DNA from 2 places in the Microbulbifer weihaiensis genome. Region 2 is predicted to be linked to the other one. Evidence: predicted binding sites of a transcription regulator. Region 2 holds the regulator's gene; the other holds the start of a gene.
The links. Region 2 encodes FNR, which switches genes on or off when oxygen is low (the NO sensors DNR and NnrR bind a similar motif). Its sites were predicted from a motif close to TTGATNNNNATCAA; they were not measured.
Positions count from the first base shown of each region.

Region 1: ACNKU7_RS09495 (4Fe-4S dicluster domain-containing protein) is a predicted target of FNR. The motif match lies at 7,658-7,671, and genes of this name have one in related genera.

Region 1 is NZ_JBLWFL010000006.1:310,066-320,865, forward strand. Features, by position in the region: gene ACNKU7_RS09480 (GH36-type glycosyl hydrolase domain-containing protein) at 1-5,519, shown strand, start outside; gene ACNKU7_RS09485 (1-phosphofructokinase family hexose kinase) at 5,538-6,455, opposite strand; gene gap (type I glyceraldehyde-3-phosphate dehydrogenase) at 6,479-7,477, opposite strand; gene ACNKU7_RS09495 (4Fe-4S dicluster domain-containing protein) at 7,721-8,842, shown strand; gene ACNKU7_RS09500 (cyclic nucleotide-binding domain-containing protein) at 8,839-9,321, shown strand; gene ACNKU7_RS09505 (FAD/NAD(P)-binding protein) at 9,318-10,127, shown strand; gene ACNKU7_RS09510 (NADH-quinone oxidoreductase subunit B family protein) at 10,103-10,800, shown strand, end outside.
Region 2 is NZ_JBLWFL010000001.1:650,429-661,228, reverse strand. Features, by position in the region: gene ACNKU7_RS02805 (riboflavin synthase) at 1-600, opposite strand, end outside; gene ribD (bifunctional diaminohydroxyphosphoribosylaminopyrimidine deaminase/5-amino-6-(5-phosphoribosylamino)uracil reductase RibD) at 600-1,709, opposite strand; gene nrdR (transcriptional regulator NrdR) at 1,724-2,209, opposite strand; gene ACNKU7_RS02790 (extracellular solute-binding protein) at 2,675-3,772, opposite strand; gene glyA (serine hydroxymethyltransferase) at 4,131-5,396, opposite strand; gene ACNKU7_RS02780 (hypothetical protein) at 5,951-6,133, opposite strand; gene ACNKU7_RS02775 (hypothetical protein) at 6,132-6,521, shown strand; gene ACNKU7_RS02770 (hemerythrin domain-containing protein) at 6,683-7,261, shown strand; gene fnr (fumarate/nitrate reduction transcriptional regulator Fnr) at 7,293-8,018, opposite strand; gene hemN (oxygen-independent coproporphyrinogen III oxidase) at 8,146-9,528, opposite strand; gene ACNKU7_RS02755 (OmpW/AlkL family protein) at 9,703-10,392, opposite strand; gene mmsB (3-hydroxyisobutyrate dehydrogenase) at 10,692-10,800, opposite strand, start outside.

The DNA.
Region 1 (10,800 bases), on a different contig from region 2:
TTCACCCGCTGGATCCCCGTTACGTCTCCACCGTCGACAGCGGAAACCTGGCCGGCAGCCTGCTCACCCTGGCGAGTGGGCTCGAAGCACTGGATCGCAGTGAGATCAGTGGGCATCAGCTGGTGCGCGGTATTGCGGATACTCTTGGCGTTGTCGTCGAGACGCTGCAGCCACCTGAGCCGGAGGTGGCATCGTCGACATTGCGCGAGGTGACAGGTTACATCAGCCAGCTGCGTGAAAGGCTCGACGCTCGGGTGGAAGAGGATCACTGGTGGCAGATCATCGACGATATTTACGAGCGCGAAGTCCCCGCACTGCAGGATCGTGTGGTGGCGCTGATCGAAGGTGACGAATATTTCAGTGCGGAATCCCTCGGACGGTTACGTCACTGGCTCGACGAATTGCTCCAGCACTCCATCGCCGCACGCCGCTACCAGGAAAGCCTCGAACCCTGGCAGCGGCTGATCGCGGCACCGCCTGTTGCGTGTCGGGAGCAGGGTGGACAAGTCTCCGAGCAGTTTCAGACTCTGGTGGATGAGTTGAATCGCCCGGTAACCCTGGCGAGTCTGCCGGAAACTTGTGCGGGGGCAGCACAGCAGCTCGATCGACTGGAGATGGTGTTGTCATCCGCTGGCGGGCCGCAGCGGGAAGAGGTTGGTGACTGGATTGCCAGGCTGCGGCATTCATTCGCCGCGGCGCAGGAAAATGCCGCGCGATACCGCCGTGATCTCAGCCGGCTGGCCGGGAAGGCGCGGGATTGGGTTGCAGAAATGGACTTCGCCTTTCTCTATGACCCGGAGCGCCACCTGTTCCATATTGGTTACAACGTAAATGATGCCGCGCTGGACCCCAACTACTATGACCTGCTCGCCTCGGAGTCTCGGCTCACCGGCTTTGTAGCCATCGCCAAGGGGGATGTGCCGGCGCGTCACTGGCGCCATCTGGAGCGACCTTTCCGGCGTGTACAGCGCAGAGCGGTATTGATGTCGTGGAGCGCCACACTGTTCGAATACCTGATGCCGCGCCTGCTGATGGAAACCCCGGATCACAGTCTGGTTGGGCGGGCCTGCCGCAATGCCATCGATGTGCACCAGGAGTTTGCCGGTCGTTTTGGCGTTCCCTGGGGCATCGCGGAGTCCGGCTTTTACGAACTGGACAGCCATTTACACTACCAGTATCGGGCATTTGGTGTGCCCGGTATCGGCTTTCGGCGCGACCTTGGCGAGCGGCTGGTCATCGCGCCCTACGCATCGATGATGGCACTGCCATTTTGCCCAGACAAAGTGATGGAGAATCTCCGGCAACTGCGACGTCATGGTGGCTACGGGCAATTCGGCCTGCACGAGGCCATCGACTTTGGGCGCACATCCAAGCCGTCACCGCGCCGGGCGCGCACGGTGCGCTCATACATGAGCCACCACCAGGGCATGATTCTCCTCGCGGTAAACAATTTCCTTCACGGCGACGTCATGCTGCGCCGCTTCCACGACGACGCCCGCATTGCCGGGTTGACCCCCTTGCTGTACGAACGCATGCCGTCTTCGCCGCCTGCAATCCGGCCGTGGAAGCGCCCGGGGGTTATGCGCACTTTCCATGCGGAGGTGGTTCTGGAGACCTGGGCGGCGACGCCTTCGCTGCCATACCCACAATACAACCTGCTTTCGAACGGCCATTTTTCATCCGTGCTCGCGGCCGATGGTGCCGGCGGCAGCTATTGGGACAATATCGCGCTGACACGCTGGCAAACCGATCCCACCAGCCATTCGTGGGGACGTTTTTGCTACGTGCGGGATCTCGACAGCGATGTGCTGTTTTCGGTCGGACTTGCGCCATGCGGTGGTGACGCTCACCACAGCTCGGCATACTTTTCCCCGCAGAGTGTTGAGTACCAGCAGCGCGAAGCGGAACTGTTCTGTCGACTGCATGTGGCGGTCAGCTCCCAGCACGATGTGGAAGCGCGTCGCCTGAGTATCAAAAACGAGAGCGATCGCGAGCGACACCTGTTGCTGGCCGACTTTGCCGAGGTGGTACTGGCGCCCGAGCGAGACGACCTCCGTCATCCGGCGTTTGCCAAGCTGTTTGTCGAGAGCCAGTACCTGCCCGAGGATCAGGTGATGATCTATCGCCGGCGGCCCCGCGGCAGTAACGAGAAACCGATTTATCTTGCTGTCTCTGTGCTGGTGCAGCCAGGCGTGCAACACCGGTTGGCGTGGGAGACGGATCGCTTTCAGTTTCTGGGCCGCGGCGGTTCACCCGCACACCCCCGTGCCATGGTCGAAGGGCTGGCGAGTTTCACTGGCACCACTGGCCCGGTGCTGGATCCGGTGATTGCCGCCGCACAGGAAGTCACGATTCCGCCGCAGTCTGAAATCGAGGTGATTTATCTCACCGGTGCCAGCAAATCGCGCAGCACTCTGCTATCAACCCTGAACGCCTATCGCTCGCGACCTAAAGCCCGCTGGGTTTTCGATCTCGCGCGTATGCAGTCGGAGCAGGAACTGCGCAACCTGCATATCACTTCCGGTTCCATGCAGTGGATGATGAATCTGCTTTCCGCGGTGCTCGCACCGATAGCGCCGTTGCGCGCGCCTTCGCGGGTTCTGGAGCGCAGCCGGAATATTCAGCCCGGGCTGTGGAGCAAGGGCATCTCCGGTGACAACCCGATTTTGCTGGTGCACATCCGCAATGCGCACGAGATCGATTTTGCCGAACCGATACTGCAGGCGCATACATACTGGTGTGGGCGCGGCGTGAGCGTCGATCTGGTGCTGATCGACGAGGAGTCCGCGGGATATGAACAGCAGATTCGCGACCGGCTCCAGGAGCTGATTGTGGATGTGCGCGGGCGCACGTTGCGCAAACTCTCCGGCACAGTGGTGATGATTCCCGGACAGGAGTTACCGGGGGATGTTCGCATCCTGTTGCTCTCGGCAGCGCGGGTGATCCTCGATTCGTCGGCTGGCTCTGTACAGTCACAATTGCAAAGCGGCTTTTCCGCGCTGCAGACACTGCTGCAACCCTTACCGCCGTTTGTGCCGGTCGCACCGGCCGATGACACCCCACAACCAACGCCAACGCTACCGCGACCCGATACGCTGCTGTTTGATAACGGCCTGGGCGGTTTCTCTGCAGACGGTCGCGAATACATCCTGCATCTTGCGCCCGGCCAGCGCCCACCTGCACCCTGGGTCAATGTGATTGCCAATCCCGCCTTTGGCTGCCTGGTTTCCGAAAGCGGATCCTGCTGTACCTGGGCGGGTAACAGCGGCGAGCATCGCCTGACCGCGTGGAATAATGATCCGGTACGAGACCCCAGTGGTGAAGTGCTCTATCTGCGCGATGAAGAAACCGCGGAAGTCTGGACACCCACGCCCGCACCGCGGCCGGCAGAAGGGGCGTATCAGGTGTGTCACGGTGCCGGCTACAGTGAATTTCGCCATAACAGCAATGGTCTCGAGCAGGCCTGGCGGATTTTCGTCGATCGCGAAGCGCCGGTGAAAGTTGGCCGCCTGACCCTGAAGAACTGCTGGGATCGACCGCGCAGGCTCACGGCCACCTATTACGTGGAATGGATACTGGGCCTCGTCCGCGCCAGCAGCTGGCCGCATCTGGTGTGTGAATTTGAGGCCGACAGCTGTGCGCTGCTTGCGCGCAATGCTTTTGTGCCCGATGCGAATCCTGGCGTGGCATTTCTGACGGCCAGCCTGCCACCCCACGGCCTTTCCATGGATCGCCACGAATTCCTGGGGGACTCCATTGGTCTTGAGGCGCCCGAAGCGCTGTTTCGCATCGGCCTGTCGGGACGAGTGCAGTCCAGCGGCGATCCCTGCGCCGCGTATCAGGTGCATATTGATCTGGCGGCCGGGGAAACGCAGCAGGTCTACTTCGTGATGGGTGAGGGGGCGGATCGGGAGCACGCGTTGGAGCTCGCCAACCGTTTTCGTGATCCTGAATCAGCGGAAGCTGCGCGGGAGCAATTTGAGGCGTTCTGGGAGGAGTTTCTGGGGCGGGTGCAGGTCGAAGTGCCTGACAAGGCGACGGAAATTCTGGTTAATCGCTGGCTGCCGTATCAGACACTGGCCTGTCGTTTGTGGGGGCGCAGCGGGTTTTACCAGTCGAGCGGCGCCTTCGGGTTCCGCGATCAGTTGCAGGATGTGCAGGCTTTGCTGTGGACCCATCCGGAATGGACCCGAGAACATATTCTGCGCGCCGCTTCACGCCAGTTCCAGGATGGTGATGTGTTGCACTGGTGGCACGAAAACCCGTTGCGGGGCGTGCGGACACGCTGCTCCGACGACCTGTTGTGGCTGCCGTTCGTTACCGCGCAGTACATCCGTACCACTGGCGACTACGGCATACTTGATGAATCGGTTGTCTACCTCAAGGGGGCACCGCTCAAGAAGGATGAACACGAGCGCTACGCCGAGTTCGATCCCAGTGATGAATACGGCTCTCTGTATGAACACTGTTGCCGGGCGATTGAGCGTGCCAGCGCCGTTGGCCCACACGGCTTGCCGGTGATCGGCAACGGCGACTGGAATGATGGCTTCAGCCGCATCAGTACCACCGGGCGTGGCGAGAGCGTATGGATGGGCTGGTTCCTGCTGCGGGTGTGCCGCGATATGGCGCCACTGTGTGAGCACATTGGGGATACTGCGCTGGCGGAACACTATCGCAAGCTGGGCGAAAACTTCCGGGTTCAGGTAGAGGAAACCGGCTGGGACGGCGCCTGGTACCGGCGCGCATATTACGATGACGGCACGCCGGTTGGGTCGAAGCAGAGTGACGAGTGCAAGATCGACCTGATTGCGCAAACCTGGTCGGTTCTGTCCCAGGAGGCGCCTACTGACCGTGCCCGCGAGGCCATGGCGTCCGCCTACGAGCACCTGGTGCAGGAAGATGCACGGCAGATTTTACTGCTGAAGCCGGCATTCGATAAAACCAAGAAAGATCCGGGCTATATCAAGGGCTACCCGCCGGGCATCCGCGAGAATGGCGGCCAGTACACCCACGCCGCAACCTGGGCTGTGTGGGCGGCCTCAGGGCTGCACCACAGTGCGCGAGCGCACCATCTGTTCAGCCTGCTCAACCCGATCACGCATACGGATACCGCCTCCGGTGTCGCGCGCTACCGAACCGAGCCCTATGTGCTGGCCGGCGACGTTTACGGTGTTGCACCGCACGTAGGGCGCGGCGGCTGGACCTGGTATTCCGGCGCTTCGGGCTGGCTTTATCGCGCGGCCCTCGAGGCGCTGCTCGGGGCTAGAATCCTCGATGGCAATACGCTCGAAATAAAACCCTGCCTGCCGGATTCCTGGGATAACTTTCGCCTGTCGCTGCGCTTTGGCAGCAGCCGGTTCGATATCGACGTACGGAATTGCGGTGGCAATCCGCGGGAAATCGAAGAACTCACGCTGGATGGGGAGCCGGTGGAAGGGGAGCGCATCCCTCTCAGTGATGATGGCGAGTGCCACCGGGTGCTGCTGGTGTTTTCAGGCGGCGCTGCCGCGACGGCCTGAGCATATCTGGAGTAGGGTTCACATGTGTTTGAACAGCTGCTCGGTGTCTTCTTTGCGGCAAAGCTCGGTGCCTTCGGTCATTACGGCCGCTGCACCGGCGGCCACACCGAACCTGGCGGCCTCTGGCAGGGCGCTGCCTCGGGATAGCGCAGCGAGCAGGCCGCCCACCACGGCATCGCCAGCGCCGACCTTGCTCCTGAGCTTAACCGCCGGGGCAGGAATACGCTCAAGCCGGTCACCGGTTACAAGGAGTACGCCGGCACGGCCGAGCGACAGTAGCACCACCTGTGCACTGCCATGGCGGATGATCCCGGCTGCGGCATTTTCAATAGCCCTGTCGTCGGGCAGCTCGTGCCCAACCAATTCCACCAGCTCGCGCACGTTGGGCTTGATCAGGTAGACGCCAACCGCGAGCGCATGGCGCAACGCTTCCCTTTTTGTGTCCACCACGATACGGATCCCGGCAGGCACGGCCCGCAGCAGTTCTTCGTACCACGCTGGCGGTACGCCTTCCGGCAGGCTGCCGCTGAAGACCACATACTCCGTCGAAGGCGGGATCTGGCCTACCTGTGCGATCCAGCGTGCGCGTTCTTCACTGGAGAGCAGGGGGCCCGGCATCCCGAACCGGTAGAGGCTGCCGCTGCACTCCTCGCGCACAATCAGGTTCTCCCGCACAGGTTCACTGATCGGAACAGGGCAGTGGTGGACCTTTTCCTCATCCAGAAATTGCCCCAGCCGGTGACCATTTTCACCCCCGCAGGTCCAGTAGGCACATACCGGCGTTTCCAGCCGGCTGATGACCCGGGCGACATTGAGTCCACCACCACCGGGATATGCACGAACCTGGTGGCATGCGAGCTTGCAGTCGGGAAGAACGCGATCGACGGCGACGGTTTTGTCGATACAGGGGTTGAGGGTAATGGTGACGATGCTCATGAGTGCAGTGCACCGGCAGTTGGCTAGAGCATTCTCGTGATCATATCGACACAGCGTTGCGAGAATGCCCACTCATTGTCATACCAGGCAAACACCTTGAGGAATTTGTCGCCCACCATCAGGGTATCCTTGGTGGTGACGATGGCGCTGTAGGGTTTGCCGACAATGTCACTGGACACCAGCTCGCGGTCGTCGACGGCAAGGATATCTTTCAGTGGGCCCTCGGCCCAATGGCGAAAGGCATTATTGACTTCGTCAACGTTGGTGCCCTTTTGCAGCAGGCAGGTAAGATCCAGCAGTGAACCGCATTTCAACGGCGCACGTACCGCGCAGCCGTGGAGTTTGCCCGCCAACCCGGGAAGGATAAGGCCGATGGTGGTTGCCGCCCCGGTGGTGGTGGGTACAAGGTTCGCTGCGGCGGCACGGCCGCGGCGGTGTTTGCTGTTGTGGCCATCAACCAGGTTTTGCGAAGCGGTGTAGGCATGGATTGTATTGATCATGCCATGCTCGATACCAAACTCCTCGTTGAGTACTTTCGCGACGGGAGCCAGGCAGTTTGTGGTGCAGCTGGCGGTGGAAATGATGTTGTGGCGATGGCGGTCATAGCGGTGATCATTGACGCCCACGACGAAATGACCGTCCAGCATGCTTTTGCCCGGTGCCGAAATCAGCACTTTCCTGGCACCGGCCGCGAGATGTTTTGAGGCGCCGGCCCTGGTTCGAAACATCCCGGTGGACTCAAACACGACATCCACACCTTTTTCCCCCCAGGGCAGCTTGGACGGGTCGCTCTCCGCGCTGACGGAAATCGACAAACCGTCAATCAGCAGGGTGTCGCCCTCGCCGTGCACTTTAAGATCCCGGGTGTGGTAGGTCGTATCCAGCTCCAGCAGATAGGCCAGGTCCTCTACACTGGCGAGGTCATTCACGTGCACCACTTCCACGCCGCCGCGATGGGATTCGAGCGCGATACGCAGTACCTGCCGGCCAATTCGACCCAATCCATTTATGCCGATTCTCATCGCGTTTCCTGATTTCTGTTTCGCGGCCGGTCGCTATTCGCGCTGCCCAATGACTGGATGGAGCTGGATGACGCTATCCGGCGCTGTTTGTCCGACATTGTCATCTTTGTCCTCTCAAGTGTGGCCGTCCGTTTCTACACTCTGGCTAATTAAATCAATCTAAAGAATAGATGCGGGTGGTTGATGCGGGCCAATCGCATAAAGGCATTTAGGTGCAGGATTTACCCCGGGGGGTAATCGAGCATGCAAAATTTCCTGCTGGACGCTGAGGATCTGGATGCATTGATCCAGGCCATACGCGCGCCAGGACGCCAGCTGAAAGGCCCGATACTGCGTGATGGCGCCATTGTGTATGACGATGTGCACTCCGCAAATGACCTGCCGCGGGGGTGGACCGACGTACAGGAAAAGGGCACCTATCGCGTGGTGAAGCGCGATGATGACGCCTTCTTCGGCTATGCAGTCGGGCCGCATTCCTGGAAAAAATTCCTGCAGCTACCGCGCCGGCTGGTGTGGAAAGGACAAAAAAACACGAATGGCGTCCAGATCTGTGAGGTGCAGGAGCCGGTGCCCGATCTCGCATTTATCGGCGTACGCAGCTGTGAACTGCACGCGATTGCCGTTCAGGATCGGGTGTTTATTGACGACAGGTATCGCAATGACAGCTACGCCAGCCGGCGCGCGAACCTGTTGATCGTAGCAGTGAACTGCACGACAGCTGCGCCAACCTGTTTCTGTGTGTCCATGCACACCGGGCCACAGGTGACCTTGCCCTGCGATCTGGCATTGACCGAAGTCATCGAAGGTACCCAACACTATTTCCTGATCCGAAGCGGCAGCGAACAGGGTGCGCGGATTTTGCAGCAGTTGCCGGTAAAGCCGGCAACCGATCGGCATATGGAGCAGGGCGAGAACGCGATTTTTCAAGCACAAGAGCAGATGGCCCGGGGCGTGCGCCATTTCCAAAGTGAGGATCTGAAGGAGCTGCTCTACAGGAATTACGACAGCCCGTTATGGGAATCTGTGGCGGATCGCTGCCTTTCCTGTGCCAACTGCACCATGGCGTGTCCAACCTGTTTCTGCTCCACGGTTGAAGATACGACAGACCTTACCGGTGAACACGCTGAGCGCTGGGAGCGCTGGGATTCGTGCTTCACCGGGGATTTCAGTTATATCACCGGCGGTTCAGTGCGGGCCGACACCCGATCCCGCTATCGTCAGTGGATGACCCACAAGCTTGCTACCTGGCAGGATCAGTTTGGTTCCTCCGGCTGCGTCGGTTGTGGTCGCTGTATTGCCTGGTGCCCGGTGGGCATTGACATCACCGAGGAAGTGACTCGGTTCAGAGAGATGGAAAAACAATGAAGAGCATGGCGCAACTGTTACATGAACACCCGTTCTTTACCGGGATGGACGCTGAGTATCTCGACTTTATCGCCGGTTGTGGCGAGAACCACATCTACAACGCCGGCGACTATATCGCGCGGGAAAACGCCCCGGCGGATCACTTTTTCCTGATTCGTGACGGTAAAGTGGCGGTGGAATGCTATGTGCCGAATTACGGTTCGCTCTGCGTGCAGACCTTGCACAGCGGCGATATTTTCGGCTGGTCGTGGCTGTTCCCTCCGCATCTATGGACATTTGACGCGCACGCGCTGGATGAAGTCCACGCGATCCGCCTGGATGGCAAGTGCCTGCGGGAAAAATGCGAGACAGATCCCAAGTTCGGCTTCGAACTTATGAAGCGCTTCGCGCAGATCGTAACAGAGCGGCTGCGGGCAACCCGGATACAGTTGATGGATGTGTACAGCCACCGCCGGCCACCACTGGAAGGCGGGCAATGATACCGGCGCTGTTCCGGGTCGATCGTCGCATTGATGAATTTGCAGGAACATTCACCCTGTACCTTTCCAGTGAACAGTCCCGCGAACCCCCGCTGTTCCGGCCGGGGCAATTCAACATGCTCTATGCGTTTGGCGCCGGGGAGGTACCAATTTCGATGAGCGGATCGCCTGCGGAGCACAATGGTTATGTGCATACGATCCGAGCGCACGGCCTGGTGACTCAAGCGCTGGCGCGACTGCGTGATGGCGATACCATCGGCGTGCGCGGCCCATTCGGTCATGGCTGGCCACTGGAAAAGGCGGAAGGCAAAAACCTGTTGATCATCGCTGGCGGCCTGGGTCTGGCGCCATTGCGACCGGTACTGTGCAGCCTTTTGCAGGGGCAGCCGGCTGTAAAGCAAGCGACACTTTTTTACGGTGCCCGGCGACCGCAGGAGGTACTGTTTCGGGATTCCATGCGCGATTGGCGTGAACGGATTGCGCTGGTGCTGTCGGTCGACGATGCGGACACCCAGTGGGACGGGCGCGTCGGGGTCATTACCGAACCATTGCGCAGCGCGGAAATCGATGGTGAAAACTCCATCGTGTTCCTGTGCGGGCCAGAGGTCATGATGCGCTTCTGTGTCCGTTTGCTGCTGGACAAGGGAGTGCCGGAATCATCCATCTATCTGTCAATGGAGCGCAATATGAAGTGCGCCACTGGCCATTGCGGACACTGTCAGTGGGGCCCCAGTTTCATCTGTAAGGATGGGCCGGTGTTCAATTATGGGAGCGTGAGCCGGTGGATGAACATACGCGCGCTCTAGAAGCCCGGGAAGTGAAGCCCAAGCTGGCGGTTTGGAAGTTCACTTCCTGTGACGGCTGCCAGCTGAGCCTGCTGGACTGCGAAGACGAGCTGTTGGCGCTGGCGGATCGCGTGGAAATCGCAAATTTCATGGAAGTCTCTAGCACACAGCTACCCGGCCCTTACGACCTATCGCTGGTGGAGGGATCCATCACCACGGCCGAGGAAGAGCGGCATATTCGGGCGATACGCGCACAGTCCCGCGCACTGGTAACCATCGGTGCCTGCGCCACCGCAGGCGGGATACAGGCGCTGCGGAATTTCGCCGATGTCGAGGAGTTTACCGCTGCGGTGTACGCGCATCCGGAGTACATCGCCACGCTGAAAACCTCAACTGCGATCAGTGCCCATGTAGCGGTGGACTTCGAACTGCAGGGCTGCCCAATCAACAAGCGCCAGTTGCTCGAGGTCATCAGCGCGTTTCTCCATCGCAGGCCGCCACAGGTGCCAGCGCATTCAGTGTGCGTGGAGTGCAAGTTGCGCGGCAATGTCTGTGTCTGGATTGCCCATGGGACGCCCTGTATGGGGCCGGTGACGCATGCTGGTTGTGGCGCACTCTGCCCGGCCTACAACCGGGGCTGCTATGCCTGTTTCGGGCCCAAGGAAAATCCCAATACCGGTTCTCTCTGCCACTG
Region 2 (10,800 bases):
GGCTGCGGCGTCTCCCAAGAGTAGTCGCTCCAGATAACGGGCTATCAAGTCCACTTCCAGGTTCACCTGGGTGCCAGCCTGGTATCCGCCGATCACGGTTTCGGCAATGGTGTGCGGCACGATGGTGAGTTCGAACTCAGCGCCATCAACCGCGTTCACCGTCAGGCTGGTGCCATCCACGGTGATCGAGCCCTTGTGGGCAATGTACTTTGCCAGTTCGTCTGGCGCGCGCAGGCGGAACTGCTCGGCGCGGGCTGTGGTTTTGCGCCACACTACCTCGCCTCTGCCATCCACATGGCCGCTCACCATATGTCCGCCCAGGCGGGTCTGGGGCGTGAGGGCCTTTTCCAGATTGACCTTGTCGCCGAGCTTCCAGCTGCCAACGGTGGCAACGGCCAGGGTTTCCGCTGAAACATCCGCCCAGTAACCGTCACCGGGTAAATCCACGACGGTCAGGCAGACACCATTGGTGGCGATACTGTCGCCGAGCTTTACATCGGAGAGATCCAGCTTGCCGCTCTTGACCCGCACTCGCAGGTCTCCGCCACTGGGTTGCAGCGCGGTGATTTCTCCAACGGCTTCTACTATTCCGGTAAACATTAGCGCTCTATATCTGTGGTCGCGGTAATGCGCCAATCGTGGCCCACCGCGCGCATATCGGTGATGGTGATCGGCAGCATGGAACCCATGCGCTCGATCGGCAGTTCAAACAGTGGCCGCGCACTGGAGCCCAGGATCTTTGGCGCCACATAGACGATGATTTCATCCACATGCCCCTGGTACATGAAGGCACCGGAGAGGGTCGCGCCACTCTCGATCAGCACCTCGTTGCACTCCCGCCGCGCGAGTTCTTTCAGCAGCTCGCCCAGGTGAACCCGGCCGTTTTTGTCCGCCGGCAATACCAGTACCTCGGCGCCGGTCTTCTCCAGCCGCGCACGGCGCTCGCTGTCTGCGGCGTCCGTTGTGACCACCAATGTGGGGCCAGTGCCGTGCAAAATAAAGGCTTTGGCCGGCGTGCGCAGCTGGCTGTCGACGATCACCCGCAGGGGCTGCTTCTCCGCGGCGGCCGCGGCGAGCTCCGGCGGCAACGCCATTTCCTCCGGGCGCACGTTCATGTTCGGGTTGTCGTGGCGCACGGTGTCGACACCGGTCACCACGGCACAGCTGCGCGCGCGCAGGTTCTGCACATCGGCGCGGGCGGCGGGGCCGGTGACCCACTTGGATTCACCACTGGCCATGGCGGTGCGGCCGTCGATACTCATGGCCGACTTGCTGCGCACCAACGGCAGGCCCTGGGTCATGCGCTTGATAAACCCGGGGTTCAGCGCGCGGCAGGATTCTTCCAGCAACGGGCCTTCCACTTCAATACCCGCATCGCGCAGTTTTTGTAACCCTTTACCGCTGACGCTGGGGTTCGGGTCTTCCATACCGAATACGACTTTGGCCACTCCGGCGGCCACCAGGGCATCGGCGCAGGGGCCGGTCTTGCCGCTGTGACTGCAGGGTTCCAGGGTAACGTAGACGATGTTGCCTTTGGCGCTGTCCCCGGCCGCCTTCAACGCCTCGACTTCCGCATGCCCCTCACCGGCGCGCTGGTGCCAGCCTTCGCCGAGGATGTTGCCGTCGGCGTCAGCAATGACACAGCCGACCCGGGGGTTGGGCATGGTGGTATACAGGCCGCGCTCGGCCAGCTGGATGGCGCGGGCCATGAGTTCTGTTGGCGTCACTTGGCGTCTCCGGATTCTGCGCTGGATTTGCCGCGGGTGGTGAGGCGCTCGATCTCGTCGCTGAATTCGCTGAGGTCTTCAAAACGGCGGTAAACCGAGGCAAAGCGAACATAGGCGACCTGGTCGAGCTCGCGCAATTGCTCCATCACCAGCTCGCCGATATGCATGGCCGGGAGTTCACGCTCGCCGGTGGCCTGCAGGGCGTGCTTGATCTGGGCGACGGCGGCTTCGACCCGCTCGGTGCTGACCGGGCGTTTCTCCACGGCGCGCTGGATACCGGCGCGCAGCTTGTCCTCGTTGAAGGGCTCGCGCTGGCCGTTCTGCTTGACGACCCGCGGCAGTACCAGTTCTGCGGTCTCAAAGGTCGTGAAACGCTCGTGGCACTGCAGGCATTCGCGACGACGGCGCACCTGGTCGCCATTGGCCACCAGGCGGGAATCTACGACTTTGGTTTCTTCTGCGCTGCAGAACGGACAGTGCATGGGGAGTTGGCCCTATCAGAAAATGGGCGGCAGTTTACCACATGGCGACAAATTAGGCCTGAAAAGCGCACAGACTAGCCAAGTAGCACCAGCCTTGGGCGAAAGCGTCGATGCCGGGTGTGCTCTTGCAGGACCGTCTGCGGCCTGGATGGCCGCAGCCGAGCCCCCCATGGATGGGTGTAAGGGGGGGCGCCCAGCCCGTGGCCCGTAAGAGCACACCCGGCATCGATGCTGCCACTTATCTGCCCAACAACTCCTTATTCTGAAGCACCTAATGTGGCGCAAGGGCACCGGGCAGGGCTTTTCAAAATCGCTGCGAGTACATCCATGTACGCTCCGGCGCCGCCATCCATGGCGACGACGGTTTTGAAAAGCCCTACCCTGTACCCTTGCTTCGCATTGAGCTCCTGCACTTCGTGACTAACGAGCACACGGCAAGAGTGGAAAATTGAGTCTTAAACCCAATTAGATCTCCTCCCGCTCAATAATCCGCTGCCACAGCTTATGCCGCAGCGCCAAAACGCGGTTGCTGGTGGCGGCCGGGATCCAGGTGCGTTCCAGCTCCTGCGGGCGCGGGTAAACGATGGGGTTGTTCAGCAACTCTGGATCCACCAGCTCCTGCGCCGCCATGTTGGCGTTGGCGTACTGGGTCTCATTGCTGATATTGGCAATGACACTGGGCTGCATCAGGTAATTCAGGAACTGGTAGGCGGCATCCACGTTCTGGGCATTGCTGGGAATGGAGACGACATCGATCCACAGCGGGAAACCCTCTTTCGGCATGACGTAGCGGATATCGAACGGCTTACCGGCATCCCGGGCCTGCTGCTGGGCCTCCAGCACATCCCCGCTCCACGCGTGGGCAATACAGCGCTTGCCGCTGGCCAGGTCTTCCACATACTCACCGGAATCAAAGTCGGTGATGTGCAGACGCACCTTGGACAACAGGTTCGCCACCATGTACTGGTGGGCAACGCTCATGGAGTTGGGATCTTTATTGAGGTACTTGAGCGCTACATCGAAGATCTCTTCGGGAGAGCGCATCAGGGTTGCGTTGCAGTGGTCGAGCTTGCCGAGGTATTCGGGGTCGAACAGCAGGTCCCAGCTGTCTTCCGGCAGCACCCCGCCAAAGGCTTTTTCCACCGCCTGTACGTTGTAGCCGATACCCACCGTGCCCCACAGATAGGGAATCGCATACTGGTTACCGGTATCGAACAGGGCCAGGCGCTCCATGAACTTGGGATCGTTCTGGTGCCAGTTGTCGATACGGTCGCGATTCAGCTTCTGCAGCTGCCCCGCGGCAATATATTTGGGGATGTTGTCAGAGCCCGGCACGATGACATCGAATTGGCGACCTTCTTTAAGCCAGACCTGCTCCAGCTCCTCGATATCGTCGAATTCGAAATAGTGCACCTTGATGCCGGTCGCGGATTCGAAGTCCGCAATGGTGTCTTCAGCGATGGACTCCGACCAGTTGGCGAAGTGCAATTCTTTTGCCTGAGCGTTCAGGCTGAAACCAATGATAGCCAACAGGGTGGCCAATATTTTGGATATTGGGCGCATGCTCTACTCTCGCTCCGCAGTGATACTGCACGGTTACTTCAGAGCTTCCGCAGAGCTCTCCAGCCACTGCACGGAAGCGTCGAATCCTGAAACCGCTTGGACCCGAAAGTGCCTGGCACCCAACCGGGTACACAGGGCGATTAGCAGCACATCCTTGATGCTATTTATTCTCAGTGCAAAAAATGCACCGAACCCGCCGGCACAAAAGTTGAACTTCGCTCCGGCTTATAAGGGGGCGTATTAAACCAGAAACCACCGGTCATTTCTCAGGCTTGCAGACAATTTCCCAAGATTTGGAAGGGGAAAAGAAAAACGGCCCTGAAAAGGGCCGTTTTTTGGAGACTGGCAAACTTGGCAATCAGCCTTTGTATACCGGGAATTGCGCGCAGATTTCCAGTACCTTGGCTTTCACCTGGGCAATGGTTGCCTCGGCGTCACCCTTCTCCAGTGCATCCAGAATGTCGCAGATCCAGTGGGTCAGCTGCTTGGTCTCTTCCACACCAAAGCCGCGGGTGGTGATGGCGGGGGTGCCAACACGCAGGCCACTGGTGATGAACGGAGAGCGCGGGTCGTTCGGTACCGCATTCTTGTTCACGGTGATATTGGCATTGCCCAGCGCCTCATCCGCATCCTTACCGGTGTATTCCTTGCCGATCAGGTCAACCAGCATCAGGTGGTCATCGGTGCCGCCGGATACGATGTTGATACCGCGATCGAGGAAGGTCTCGGCCATGGCGCGGGCGTTCTCTACCACTTTCTTCTGGTAGGCCTTGTACTCAGGGGTCATGGCTTCCTTAAAGGAAACCGCCTTGGCCGCGATGACGTGCATCAGCGGGCCGCCCTGGCCACCCGGGAATACAGCGCTATTGAGCTTCTTCTCGATCTCTTCATTCGCCTTGGCAATGATGATGCCGCCGCGAGGACCGCGCAGGGTCTTGTGCGTGGTAGAGGTCACCACGTCCGCGTGGGGCACCGGTGACGGGTAAACGCCTGCGGCAACCAGACCGGCAACGTGCGCCATGTCCACCATCAGGTAAGCGCCAACTTTGTCGGCGATCTCGCGGAACTTGGCCCAGTCCATGATACGGCTGTAGGCGGAGAAGCCGGCCACGATCATCTTCGGCTTGTGCTCCAGCGCCAGGCGCTCGACTTCGTCGTAATCCACTTCGCCGGTTTCCGGGTTCAGGCCGTACTGTACCGCGTTGTACATCTTGCCGGAGAAGTTCACCTTGGCACCGTGGGTGAGGTGGCCACCGTGTGCCAGGCTCATGCCCAGTACGGTGTCGCCCGGGGCGCACAGCGCCTGGTAAACCGCGGCGTTGGCCTGGGAACCGGAGTGCGGCTGCACGTTGGCGTAATCGGCGCCGAACAGCGCTTTGGCACGCTCGATCGCGAGGGCTTCCACCTTGTCGACGTACTCACAACCGCCGTAGTAGCGCTTGCCCGGGTAGCCTTCCGCGTACTTGTTGGTCAGGCTGGTGCCCTGAGCTTCCATCACCATCGGGCTGGTGTAGTTCTCCGAGGCAATCAGCTCGATGTGTTCTTCCTGGCGACGGTCTTCGTCCTGAATTGCTTCCCACAGATCCGCATCGTAAGAGGCAAGAGTGACTGATTTATCAAACATGGTATTCCCTCGGAAATTGCGCTGGCAGTTGAACCGCTACCAGCTATAGCGACTAAGCATAATCTCGACAGAGGGGCTTACCTATTCATCCGGTCTATTGGTACACATCCAGTACACACCAGATGTCCGGCCGGTCCGCCCGCCCCAGAAAGCGGCGCATTGTACACCATGCGGGGGACTGGGGCGCAAAGCCCGGACATGAAAGAAATTCATTTCAGCGTCCAGCTCCGCTCATGTTGGGGGCATCCGCGGAATATATCTGCACGAAAGTACCAGTTGTCGCAAAAATCGACCAATCGAGCACAAATTAAAGCAAGGCGCGATAGCCCGCCATAGCCACGCGCTGGCCGCGATTTAGCCGCCGCCGGCAACTTGCAGCGGTTTATTTCCGGTCTTTCAGGGCGAGCAGCCAACCTGAAAGCGGGCTGTAAGGCTTCTGTGATATCTAATACAGCCCTGATCGGCACTGGAGCGCCACTGCTGCACCAGAAAGATGGTCACGGCGAAATGGGTTCGAATACCTGGCCGTAAAGCGCCAGTCGATTGAGTGGCAATCAGAGCTTTTCTCCCATCATGCTGTGGCGGGAGGTTCTCTCTGCAATATTTATGTCACCGGTCTTTAACCATTCCGTTGCTATGGTTGCCGCCATCGACCACCAGCGGGCGATGCCGATCAAAACAAAGAATCTGGGGGGCACAACAGTGCGAATCAAGTTAAAACCTGCGGTTGCCATCATGGCAACCGGCCTTAGCGCGCTGCTGCTCAGCGCGTGCGCAACCATTCAGCCAGAAAGGATCTCTGTGCGCGGCACCGTGCTGGAAGAGGATGGCAAGTACTACCTCAAGAGCGCAGACAACAAATACTTTCTGAATGCTATGCCGCAATTGCGCTACGGCCGCTATGTGGGCAAAACGCTGGCGATCGAGGGCGAGATTCCCAACCAGTGCACACAGGTCTGGGAGGATGCCATTATCCCCGTGGGCGATGACGCCGAACTGGTCGACATGAACCGGGTGGACTGGTCACAGTGTATTGCCGCTGCAAAAGTACACCTTGTCACCGCCCGGGGCGAACGCCAGATATACGACTGGGAAAAAATCGAACTGGAAGATTACTTCTTCTGATTCCGAGCGCCGCTCGCAAAAAACGCAGCTATCAACGCGTTATTCTCACCTGGCGCAAGCCGCAGCATGATCCAGCTGCGGCTTGATTCATATCAAGCCACTTCCCTGCCGGCACACCACAATGTAGATGCACATAATCATATTCAGTCAAGGAGCGCGATATGAATGGCATCTTCTGGCAGCTATGCGATGACCACAAACACATGCAGCAATTGCTCGACGTATTCGAAAAGCTGCTGCACCAGCTTGGCAAGCGAGAACGCGATCCGGCAACGTTAACCTTAATCCTTGACGCACTGGATTACTTTTCCGTCTACCCCGATCAGTGGCATCACCCGGTCGAGGATCTCGTCTTTGAACGCCTCCTGGGTAAGCCTGTCGACATACGTGATGTAGTCGAAGACGTTTTGCGGGAACACCAGGCAATTGCCGCAGCCACACGGCGGATGAACACCCTGTTTTATGCCGTTGCCAATGATGCGGCCGTGGAGCGCTCCCAGCTTTATGGCGCAGCGCAGGAATATATCGACCTGCAACGCCAACACCTGGAAAAAGAAAATGAGATTTTACTGCCGCTGGTGGCCCAGTACCTGACCGCGGCGGATTGGGAAGAAATTGAATTGCAGCTGGACGAAAAAGAAAGCGTGCACTTTCACCAGGGCGTAAAACGGCTTTATCAGGCCCTGCTGGAAAACCTCACCGACACCGAAAATGGCACAGTCACCGCCATGGCCAGCTGAATAGCTGGCCTTTTACCTGTGCTTTTGTAGATCAGTTTTCGTAGCTGCAGTGGGTGCCCGCCAGTTCACTGAGGGCAATCAGGTCGAGGATGGTGACCGCGCGCCCCTGAACCTTGATCAGCCCCTGTTTCTGGAACCGGGAGATCAGGCGGCTGACGGTTTCTGCGGTAAGGCCAAGGTAATTGGCAATATCGGTGCGCGGCATCGACAACACAAATTCGCTGGCAGAATAACCGCGGCGCGCATATCGGCTGGAAATATTCAGCAACAGCGCCGCCAGGCGCATGTCAGCAGATCGCTTGCCCAGTAACAGCAGCACATCATTTTCCTGTTTCAACTCTTCAGAAAAAATGGTGTAAATCTGCTTCTGCAGGGCAGGCACCTGCTGCGCAAGGCCCTCAAGCTGATTAAACGGCAACACGCACACGCTGCTGTCTTCCAGCGCCTCGGCGTAACTGGGGTGGGCACTGCCACTGTAACCGTCCAGTCCCAGCAACTCGCCCGGCAGGGCAAAGTGGGTCACCTGGGTATCGCCATCGGCACCGATCACCACGGATTTGAAACTGCCGGAGCGGATCGCATACAAATTGGAAAAGGAGTCGCCCGCGCGGAACAGCACATCCCCAGCCTTGAGGATCTTTTTCTTGCGCGTGACCTGCTCCAGGCGCTGGATATCTTCGTCCGCCAGCCCCACGGGCAGGCACAGTCTTCGGACTGAGCAATTGCCACAACTGACTGCAGAAGAAGTTTCTTTCATGTTCGGTTTACGCCGCGTTCTCGCCCTTGGAATTGCGGCCGATTGTATCCCCATCACCAATTTAAAGCACCCGCCCCGTTAAAAACCCTTGATAAGCCTGTGTATAAGTCTGCAATGTCCCGCTGACTCAAAGCACCCGGGAATAAGTCGCATTACTCGCTGCCCCGTGCAGATAGGCGTCGAATGCCGCGGCAGCGTTGCGCAGGAACCAGCGCCCGCGCTCGGTGACGTAGAGGTCAGTTGCGCTGTCACGCAGCAGGCCGTCATCGAACATTGGTCGCAGGCGTGCCACATCGTCGCGGAAATACTGCGCAAACGGCACACCGGTGCGCGCCTCCAGTGCCTGCTTGCTCACCTTCAGGTGACACATCAGTTCCATGATCAACCACTGGCGCACGCGGTCATCGTCGTTGAGTTGCCAGCCGCGGCAGATGGCCTCACCGCGCTCGGCGATGGCCGCGGCGTACTCTTTGAGACTGTGCTGGTTTTGCCAGTAACCGTCGCGGCTGTAGCTGATGGCGGACGCACCGAGCCCGACCAGAGCGTCAGCCGGCATCAACGTGTAACCCTGGAAGTTGCGCGCCAGACGCCCCTCCTGTGCCGCCAGCGCAAGGCTGTCGTCCGGGCGCGCGAAGTGATCCATCCCAAGGAACTGATACCCGGCGTCAGTCAGCCTCTCGGTCGCCGCCAGCTGCATGGCAATCTTGGCCGACGGCGACGGAATCAGGTCGGAATCGATCAGGCGCTGGGCTTTGAAGCGATGCGGCAAATGCGCGTAGTGGTAGAGGGCGATGCGATCCGGCGCCAGCTCCAGCACTTTATCCACGGTGTGTTCCAGACTCGCAACATCCTGCCCGGGCAGTCCGTAAATCAGATCATAGGAAATCGAGCCAAAGCCGCGCTCGCGCGCCCGCTCGGTCAGTTCCCGCACCTGTTCAGCGGTACACACACGGTTGACCGCCTGTTGCACCCCCGGGTTGAAATCCTGGATACCCAGGCTCAAGCGATTGAAGCCCAGCGCGCGCAGGGTATCGAGGGTTTCCGGCTCCAGCGTGCGGGGATCCGCCTCCACGCTGTACTCCACATCCTCGCCGGGGCGCAGGTCAAAGATCTCGCCGAGACCACTGACCAATCGCTGCAAGTCCGAATCACTCAGGAAAGTGGGCGTGCCGCCACCGAGATGCAACTGCACAACCGGCGCCCTGGCTACACGGTCGCGGTACCACTGGGCCTCGCGCAACACATTTTCCAGATAGCTGGAGGCCAGGCCGTACTGCTGGGTAATTACCTTGTTACAGGCGCAGAAATAGCAGAGCGAACGACAGAACGGGATATGCACATACAGCGACAGCGTTTTCACCTGCTGCAACGCGGCCCAGGGCTCGTCGCCTTCCAGCGGGCCAAAGCGGTCCGCCGTGGGATAGGAGGTATATCGCGGGCAGGGGCCGGCGTAGCGTGCCAGTAGCTCCGGAGAGAGCCCCGGCGCGTCGGGTTTGGTCGAAGCGGGCATTGCGCTATCGCAAGAATTGGCCATCTGCGGAGAACCTCGGGTTCTGAATTCTGGTCTGGGTAAGTGGATCGGGGGGAAATTACCTGCAGAAGCGCTGCCGGCGCTTGATCTCGATCAAACGCCGGCAGCTTTCAGTGACGACTTCCCGGGATCCGGGGGAATCTATGCTGTGCTTCAGAAGCGGTAGCCAAATCCGGCGGTATAGACCAGCGGGTCCAGTTCCACATTGGCAGTCACCTTGCCTACGCCAGGCACATCCACTCTGGCCCGGGTGTCGATATCCATCCACCACACGGCCAGGTTGAACAACCAGCGCTGATCCGCACCGAACGCGACATCCACGCCGGCTTCGGCGGCAACCCCGGAGGAATTTTTCAAGGAAAGTTTTGCGTCACCGGTAGCCCCAAGGGTCGCGAAAATATCATTCGCGGTACCACTGACCTTTTCATCGAAGAAGGCGGTGTAGTTAAGACCGAGGCCGAGATAGGGCTGCACGGCGGAAGCCGGTGCCAGCGGGTAGTACTGCAATAACACGGTAGGCGGCAGGTGTTTGGTTTCGCCCAGGTCGAATGTTTCCCCCAACCCCGACACTTGCAGGTCATGGCTGAAAGGTGTTGCCGCAACCACTTCAACCCCCCAGCGATCACTCAGCATGTAAGTGCCGATCAGGCTCAGCGCGGAGCCGTCTTCCACAGCGGCAGCCGTGCCATCCAACTGTGTCCCACCGAGTGCCAGTGCACTGGAGCTGACATCCGGGCTCACCGTGGCAACGCCACTGCGCAGAATAAAATCACCACCATCGTAAGCCACAGCGGAACCGGAAACCAATGTGGCCAGAGCGATACCAAACGCCATTCTCTTCATGTTTATCTCCAATGTTTGAATCCTTGCTATGCAGCTCGTGGACAGGCGATTTAGCGTTATAGGTATGGCGTTCCATCGAGGCAGGTGCAGATTAACCAGCGGGGGCCAGCGCGCTCTTGATTCAAATCAAACGATCACCACGTAAAAAACACGGTAGGTTTTGCGTGCAAAATCGGAAATAAAATATTGAGGCTTAAGCTTTATGGAGAAAGCAGCAGAAGTAAATCAGCGAAAAGTTTTCGGGGCGACACGCGCCCCGAAAAATTGATCTGGATGGGAAGTTTTTAAAAGCGAGCGATTCAGTTGCCGACCGGGCGGCGGAACAGGTTCTGGATACTGGAAAAATCCAACTGGCGATTCACCGGGTCACCACCGTGCAGCTGATACAGGTTTTTCGCCAGCGCACCC